2 linked regions of the Thalassoroseus pseudoceratinae genome follow. Each later gene encodes a partner of the first gene's protein in a complex. Links are inferred from orthologs where the notes say so. Each region holds a gene or a part of one and is shown on either strand. Other genes may lie near its edges.

Evidence for each region.
Region 2: the proteins of hisF (region 1) and hisH are in contact, whole or in part, in a crystal structure (PDB 6RU0), measured with the Thermotoga maritima proteins. The link is inferred for Thalassoroseus pseudoceratinae from one-to-one orthologs. Residues at the interface, in WP_004080486.1 of Thermotoga maritima: Met1, Leu2, Ala3, Arg5, Ser40, Glu41, Asp45, Glu46, Ala70, Glu71, Ile73, Asp74, Ile75, Pro76, Phe77, Asp98, Lys99, Ser122, Gln123, Glu161, Thr195, Leu196, Asn247, Arg249, Glu251; in WP_004080484.1 of Thermotoga maritima: Asn15, Arg18, Arg22, Arg117, Leu118, Pro119, His120, Met121, Gly122, Trp123, Asn124, Asn134, Gly135, Tyr136, Tyr138, Val140, Tyr158, Glu180, Lys181, Ser182, Ser183, Lys184, Ile185.

Annotation. Positions count from the first base shown.
Region 1 is NZ_JAALXT010000006.1:211,590-215,675, forward strand. The notes cover bases 856-3,709. They hold hisF (imidazole glycerol phosphate synthase subunit HisF), read right to left. Parts: upstream 2,785-3,709; coding sequence 1,927-2,784; downstream 856-1,926. Other genes in these bases: G6R38_RS21440 (type IV pilus twitching motility protein PilT), read right to left, coding at 856-1,194; G6R38_RS21445 (Uma2 family endonuclease), read right to left, coding at 1,254-1,907; G6R38_RS21455 (sulfatase family protein), read right to left, coding at 2,967-3,709. Outside these bases: more of G6R38_RS21440, read right to left, coding at 49-855; more of G6R38_RS21455, read right to left, coding at 3,710-4,086.
Region 2 is NZ_JAALXT010000001.1:1,222,600-1,226,588, reverse strand. The notes cover bases 697-3,453. They hold hisH (imidazole glycerol phosphate synthase subunit HisH), read right to left. Parts: upstream 2,501-3,453; coding sequence 1,892-2,500; downstream 697-1,891. Other genes in these bases: G6R38_RS04520 (prepilin peptidase), read right to left, coding at 2,614-3,453; G6R38_RS04530 (RNA-binding S4 domain-containing protein), read left to right, coding at 1,645-1,875; G6R38_RS04535 (dihydroorotase), read left to right, coding at 697-1,652. In the rest of the region: G6R38_RS04540 (aspartate carbamoyltransferase catalytic subunit), read left to right, coding at 1-334; more of G6R38_RS04535, read left to right, coding at 348-696; more of G6R38_RS04520, read right to left, coding at 3,454-3,989; G6R38_RS04515 (shikimate kinase), read right to left, coding at 3,987-3,989. UniProt on the Escherichia coli protein: IGPS catalyzes the conversion of PRFAR and glutamine to IGP, AICAR and glutamate. The HisH subunit catalyzes the hydrolysis of glutamine to glutamate and ammonia as part of the synthesis of IGP and AICAR.

The DNA.
Region 1 (4,086 bases):
AACCGTCTTGAGGAATTCGCGTGTTCTTCGGTCGTAATTCGACTGCGTTTACAGAATCGCCGCCGCTTTGACGTCGATCCCTTTGAGCATCATCTTGAGTTCGTCGGGATTCGGCGAGATTTCGAAGGCATCCGCTCGGCTGATAAATTCTCGGTCGATGAAGGATTTCAGACTGTCGTTGAATTGCTGCATCCCTTCGTCTTTCCCGATGCGAATCGCCGCCGCAAGTTTTTCGTCGGTTTCTTCCCGAACCAATTTGCGGACGGTCGGGTTGAACCGCATGATTTCCACGATCGGCACCCGCGAAGGCACATCGACGATCGTTTTGAGCAGTTTTTGACCGACGATCGCTTTCATGTTCATCGCCATCGTCGCGCGAATGGCTTTGTGCATCATCGGTGGGAACAGGTCGAGAATACGGGCAATCGTCCCTGGTGCGGAACTCGCGTGAATCGTCCCAAACACCAAGTGACCGGTTTCGGCAGCGTGGATCGCGGTTTCGAATGTTTCGCGGTCACGCATTTCCCCCACCAGCATGATGTCCGGGTCTTCCCGCACCGCGTGTTTCATCGCCACGTGGAAGTCGATCACATCCTGCCCGATTTCCCGCTGATTGATGAGACACTTATCGGAGGTGTACACAAATTCGATCGGGTCTTCGATGGTTAGAATGTGTTTCCGGTAGTTCTGGTTGATCCAGTCGAGCATCGACGCAATGGTGGTCGATTTCCCGGACCCCGTCACCCCGGCGAGCAACACCATGCCTTGATCGTATTTACAAAGTTCTTCCATGACCGGCGGAAGAAACAATTTTTCGAATGGCGGAATCGAGCGTTCGATTTTCCGGGCCACCATCCCGACTTTGCTGAGTTGGGTCATCAGGTTGATCCGGAACCGCCACGGTTCACCGTCGGAAATCATCGTCTTCGCGAAGTCCGCCCCGCCATCACGGTGGAAAATGTCCAGGTTCCGTTGGTCCATCATGGGGAAGCAAAGTTCGATCATTTTGTCATTGTCGATCGGGTCCATCTGCAATTCCCGCAGTGCCCCCTTGATCCGAAACACCGGCGGACGACCAACTTGCAGGTGAATGTCGGAGCAACCGTGCTTGATCGCCAGCCGAAAGATCTTGTCGATCTCGATTTCTTTGCCCGGTTCAAAGGTCGATTCGGTCCATTCCGATGCCAAAACCATAACGTGAATCCTCAGAAACCCGATTGGGGGAAGAATATTGTTGTCGCGACGCTATTAGATTACGCCGAATTGTCTCGTTCATCCAGTAATTTTCGCAACCGTTCGACCTCAGCTTCCGCTTCGGCGCGGGCATGGGCTTCCGTTTCCGCTTCGGTTAACAACTCGTGACGCTCAATCGAGTCGAACAATCGTAGCCGTTCCTCGGAGAGCGCCAAATCAAGGCCGAGTTCGCGGCACTCCAGGCGGCCGGCGGAATTGGCTTCGATTGGTTCATACTCGTCGTCAACCAACCGGTATCCCTGCAACGCTGGAGAGAGATAATCGGATGTGGGGTCGAACAGAAAGTATTCCGCCACCCCCATTTCCGCGTACTGGCGGAGCTTGAAAATGCTGTCCTGTCGCCGGGTCGAACGCGATGTGATCTCGAACACAACATTCGGGACGCGATTTTCGACCCATGTCTGGAAGATTCGCCGTCGTCCGGGTTCACAGTCCTTAACCACGAACACATCCGGCACCACGAAATTTCGCGGCACCCCCTCTTCCGGATAGACCAGCAAATTGCTGCCGACGTACACTCGTCGTTCGCGGTATCGCAACTTGAGAATGTCACGCAACCGAATCATCCATTCGATATGGATTTCCGTCTCGCCCATCGGTTGGCCGTCCGATTCGGGGTAATCGATGTCCGTCAGCGATTCGGTCGAACTCATGGCGTGTTGACCTTCCGATTCAAGAGAGGACCGTTTCCAATCGCACCGGCACACCGGCGGCAGCGAGTTGGCGTTTGGTTTCGTCGATCGTGTATTCCCCGTAATGGAAGATGCTAGCGGCCAGAGCGGCACTGGCGTTGCCGTCGGTCAGGGCTTCCACCATGTGATCCGGCGAACCACAACCGCCGCTGGCCACGACGGGAATCGTCACCGCATCCGAAACTGCCCGCGTAATTTCGATGTCGTAACCATCTTTCGTGCCATCGGCGTCCATGCTGGTGAGAACAATTTCGCCCGCTCCCAATTGTTCGACTTCCTTCGCCCAAGCGACGGCATCCAACCCTGTCGGCAACCGACCGCCGTTGATGTGCACGTCCCAGTAGACTTCCGATTGCCCATCGCGACTGGCATGCGGACGGACTTGAAGATGCTCCGGCCACTTGTCTTTCATCTCGGCCGGTTCGTTATCGATCGGCACCCGCCGCGGATCGATGTTCACCACAATACACTGACTGCCGAATCGCAACGCCGCTTCGCGGATAAACTCTGGTGTCTTCACGGCAGCGGAGTTGATTGAAACTTTATCACAACCGGCTTTGAGCAGCGTGCGGATGTCGTCCAACGTGCGAATTCCGCCCCCGACCGTGAGCGGCATGAAAATCACTTCACTCGTCCGACGGACCACATCAAGGATGATCTCGCGTTCCTCATGGCTGGCGGTGATATCCAGAAACACCAACTCGTCAGCCCCTTCGGACTCATACCGAGCGGCAACTTCCACGGGATCGCCCGCATCCCGCAGGTTGACAAAGTTGATCCCCTTCACCACCCGACCGGCGTGAACATCGAGACAAGGAATAATCCGTTTGGCAAGCATGGCGACTTCGTTTGTTGAGATACGTCCAAAACTTCATTTTACTCGACGAACCGGCGTGGTCAACGAGTGATCGCAAGACGAATCGTAACCCAAACCGACAGCACGACACATCAAACCACGTCAATTCTTAAGTTAGGTCCTATTTCAATGACACCAAGCTTGAATAGTATTTCCGGAAACGATCACTTCGATTTCGTTGCCGACTTCTGGACTGCTCGTTCGCGTCTTCTCGTTTTTGCAGCGTTGGTCCGTGTCTTCTTCGAAGATTGCCCCGCTGGCTTTATCCGCCGATAATTCTTCTTCTCCCACGGAACATTTCGATCGAACAGCTCACCATATTTCTGATAGTCGTTGTAAGGAACGGCATTCGCTTTCCAGGCATCGAGCTCCGCATCATACTTTTCTCGCATCGCGCGAAGCATCGTCAAGCGGTTTGGATCGCGAGCAAGATTCGTCATTTCAAGTGGATCAGTTGTTAGATCAAAGAGTTCCTCGGTTGGTGCCATCGTTTCATCGCCGTACCACCAATACGTATACTTCCAACCGTCTGAGACAACACTCAGGCTATGCACTGGAAGTTTGTCAAAAGTATTCATCAAGGCTAAGCGTTCACGAACTTCTCCAGATGGATTCTCTAACAACGGTAATAGACTGACACCATCCATGTTTTTAGGAATCGGCAACCCTGCTAGTTCTAAGATTGTTGGTGCAAAGTCAACATTCCCGGTGAGTGAAGAACACCGTCGCTGTTTCCCGGCGGAGGCACTTCGAGGATCATAGACAATCAATGGCACACGGGACGACTCCTCCATCGGCAAGACTTTTGATCCATACCCGTGGGCTCCACAGATATAGCCATTGTCGCTCGTATAGAAGATGACAGTATTGCCAGCAACGCCTTGCGCATTCAGTTCATCACGAATCATGCCTAGTGCAACATCGATCGCATAGACTTGTTGAAAGTACTTCGCCATCTCCGCGTCGTAGTGCGTATCGTATTTCCACTCTGTGAAACGAGGATACTGGCGACCTTGCTTGCTTTGCTCGGAGAGATGCGTCCCCGCCTCACGGCCAAAATTCGCGGGTCTCGTAAACTTTTGACCGGCGTAGACATGATTGAACTTGGGATCGGGCGTGGCCGGCTTGTGAGGTGCTTTGAAACTAATCGACAAACAGAGTGGCTTTTTTTGTTTCGCCGCTTCGCGAATCGCATCTTGCGCGAATGCCCCATAGGACAATGTCGAGTGTGGATAACGCTCGGCGTATTTAGCCATCGACTTATTCCTTGCAGTCGCATAATAC
Region 2 (3,989 bases), on another replicon or contig:
CGAGGAACTCGGTGTTGAAGTGGCGACAGATTTCGATTCGATCGTCCCGGAATGCGATTGTATCAATCTGTTGCGGGTCCAGTTTGAGCGGCAACGCGGGGCGTTTTTCCCGTCAATCCGTGAATACGCTCATCTGTTCGGGATGAATGGTGATCGGCTGCGACGAGCCAAGCAAGATGTGCTCATCCTCGCACCGGGACCGATCAATCGGGGTGTGGAAATTACCCCGGAAGTCGCCGACGGACCGCACTCGGCCATTCTCGATCAAGTGACCAACGGCCTGCTGATTCGAATGGCGTGCTTGTACCTGCTCAGTGGTTGGAATTCAAACTGAATCGCACCGAAATATGACACGTTTACTGATTCACAGCGGCCGGGTGATCGATCCCGCGCGGGGTTTCGACCAGCCGGCAAACGTGCTGATCGAGAACGGGGTGATCACCGAAATCGGCGACAACATCGGTCCGGGCGACCGAGAAATCGACGCTTCCGGCTGTATCGTGTGTCCTGGGTTTATCGATACCCATGTGGCGTTTCGCGAACCCGGCACGGAAGACGATGAAAGTGTGGCCAGCGGTACCGCAGCGGCACTTGCGGGCGGCTTCACCAGTGTGGCGTGTCTACCGGATACCTCTCCCGTCGTCGACAACCGGGCCAGTGCGGAGTTTCTGTTGCTACAAGCCGGCCGTGCCAACAACTGCCGCGTGTTTCCGTTGGGAGCCGTGACGAAAAATCACGAAGGTCAGGAACTCGCCGAGATCGGACAGTTGCTCGAAGGCGGAGCCGTCGCGTTCACCGATGCGAAACGACCCATCGCAAATGCGGAAATCATGCGACGGGCGTTGGAATACACGGCGATGTTCGATCGCAGTATCTTTGAACATCCTCAAGTGCCGGAAATGGCCGCCGATGGTGTCATGCACGAAGGCTATGTTTCGACTTTGCTCGGACTTCGTGGAATACCGGCAGCCGCGGAACACATCATGGTCAGTCGGGATCTGTCCCTCGCTGCTCTAACGCGTGGACGATTGCATTTAATGAGTGTTTCCGTGCGGAGAAGCATTCAACAAATCCGCGATGCGAAAGAAAACCAAATCCAAGTGACTTGTGATGTCACGCCTCACCACTTGGCGTTGACCGATGTGTCGCTCACTGAATTTGATGCAAATTACAAAGTCGATCCGCCGTTGCGATCACGGGAACATATTGCGGAACTGATCGTGGGTTTGAAAGATGGCACGGTGGATGCAATTTCATCCGACCATCAACCTTACACCGAGGAGTCGAAAACCGGCGAAGTTGATTTAGCACCGGCGGGGATCGTGGGCTTGGAGACTGTGCTACCGATTTGTATTCGGACGTTGATTGAACCGAATCACCTTACTTGGATGGAGCTGATCGCCAAGTTGACCGTTGGCCCCGCGAAGATTTTGCAGATCGATCATGGCACACTCGCGGTCGGTGCTGCGGCCGATGTCACCGTGTTTGACCCCAACGAACAATGGACGATTGATCCACAGGCGTTCCATTCCCATAGCCGCAACACACCGTTTGGCGGTTGGGAGGTGCGAGGGCGAGTGAAGCATGTGTTGGTCGGCGGTGAAGTCCGATTCCAACTTGATCCGACTCAGCAAGAGACCACACATGTCTGAAGAAACCCCAGCGGAAACCATCCGCCTCGATCAGTTTCTCAAACTCGCCGGAATTGTCGGCACTGGCGGGCAAGCGAAACTCTTGATCCAGGATGGCCAGGTGATGGTCAACGGTGAGATCGAAACGCGACGCCGACGACAGCTCCGCCCCGGCGACATCATGGAATTCGATGGCGAGGAGTTTCATGTCGTCAGTGATGACGACGATGAAGTTGAGGTGTGATCGAGACCAATTTTGGTCACGATAACTCTGCGAAGTTCTGTAGGAGTTTGAGACCGACGTTCTGGCTTTTCTCGGGGTGGAACTGCGTGGCGAACAAGTTGCCCCGTTCGATGGCGGCCGTGAATGTCGTGCCGTGTTCACAACGGGCGGCAATGACACTTTCATCCCGTGGAACCACGTGAAAACTGTGTACAAAATAGAAGTGGGATTCGGCTGGGATGCCTTCGAGCAATCGCGGTGAACCGGATGGTTGCAGCTGATTCCAACCCATGTGCGGAATCTTCAACCCCGGTTGATCCTCGAACCGCACGACTTCGCCGGGCACAATTCCCAGCCCCGCATACTCTCCGTCTTCGTAGCTCACATCGAACAGTAGTTGCAGCCCCAAGCAGATGCCGAGGAAGGGGCGATCGGCGGCGATGTGCTCACGAATTGGATCGACTAACCCATGGTCTTTCAACGCCGCGATCGCGTCTCGAAACGCACCTACACCGGGAAGAATCAGTTTTTCTGCCCCATGCAATTCGTCAGCCGTGCCGCAAAGACTGGCTTCGAACCCGAGTTTTTCCAGGGCTTTTTGCACACTTCGCAAGTTGCCCATACCGTAGTCGATAATTTTGATCATTGTTTGAGGTCTGTCACTAAAGCAGTTGACGGTCGATCTTTGCGAGGTTTTGTCCCGTCGATCCAGAATGCAGCCGATTCAAGAGATTTATCCGGAGGACAATGATTGAGTTGTTAAGGTTCGGGCCATCCGGTTGGTCCGCCGGAATTCCGCCAGCGTTCTTCGTGAATTGTGCCGTTCGCGGCCGTTCCGCCCGGCCATTGATCGGCGACCGACCACGACTGCCGATCGCGGTCGACGAACTCACCGGCTTGATAATGTGTTTGGTCAGCGGCCGTCCATGATTCTTCGAACCAACCAAATGGCGGTGGGTCGGGAATTCCGAGTGCTCGCTTGATCGCCTGAGTGACCAACAAAGCGGGGAACATCAGAACGAGGAACATCACACCCACAAGGATGACCCAAGGGCCGGTCGAAAACCAATGGCCAACCATCGGCCAAAGTCGATTCCAAAACAGAACGACAATCAATGTGCCGAGACTCAGGAATGGACCGTAGGGGATAAAGCCGTCGTTACGGGAGATCACGCGAACAAGCAGCATGAACATCGCACAAAATGGTGCGATCAGAAACGCCACGAGTGTCGCTTGCCAACCCAGAAAACTGCCGACAAGACCCATCAGGATGACGTCGCCGAAACCGAGGGCTTCGCGTCGCAATGCGAGTTGCCCGACAATGCGAATCAGCCACACCACACCGCCACCGACAATCAGGCCAACCACGCTCACGGCCAACGCGTGAAGGTGCGGTTGCGTGAGGACCCATTCCGGGATCAGTAATCGTTGGCCGGGATGCATCGCCTCAGAAGACGGAACGATCGACAACGGCGGACGCACAAGTGATCCGAACCATCCCTGACTCCATTCGGGAGCTAGTCCCGCGAACAACGGATCTTCGAACCATACGGGAATCATCCAGACTTGGCCGAGAATTCCAGCGGCAAGGACTCCCACGATCATCGCGGGGACCGTGGAGCCGTCGGGGATGGTGGTGGTGTCGATATCGATCAGGCTCGCGACAAACAACGCTTCGAACAGCACCATGTGATAGGCGTACCGCCAGTGGAGCAATACGGCATCGCTGAATGTCACAGACGCGGGGAGAATCTGTGGACCGATCGGGCAGAAGCCACAGCTTTCGAAGATCTGGGTCCGGAATTCGTGTGGAACTTCGAATAAGTAGACCACGACGAACAGGCAGCCGTTGAGAAACTCGATGATCGGGTAACGCGCGGAAATCGGTAGCTGACACGTTCGGCAACGGCCTTTCAGCAATATCCATCCGAGAATCGGAACGTTGTCCCGTTTGGCGATTGTGGATTTGCAACGCGGACAATGCGACGGTGGCCACCAAATGCTGCGGAGTTGGTCTTTCAGACGTTCGTGCCGGGGAAACCGATGCACGCAAACATTCAAGAAACTCCCGATCACGCTACCAAGAATAAACAGCCAAACCAGCACCAGCCCCAACCAGATGTCCTCAGCCGTCA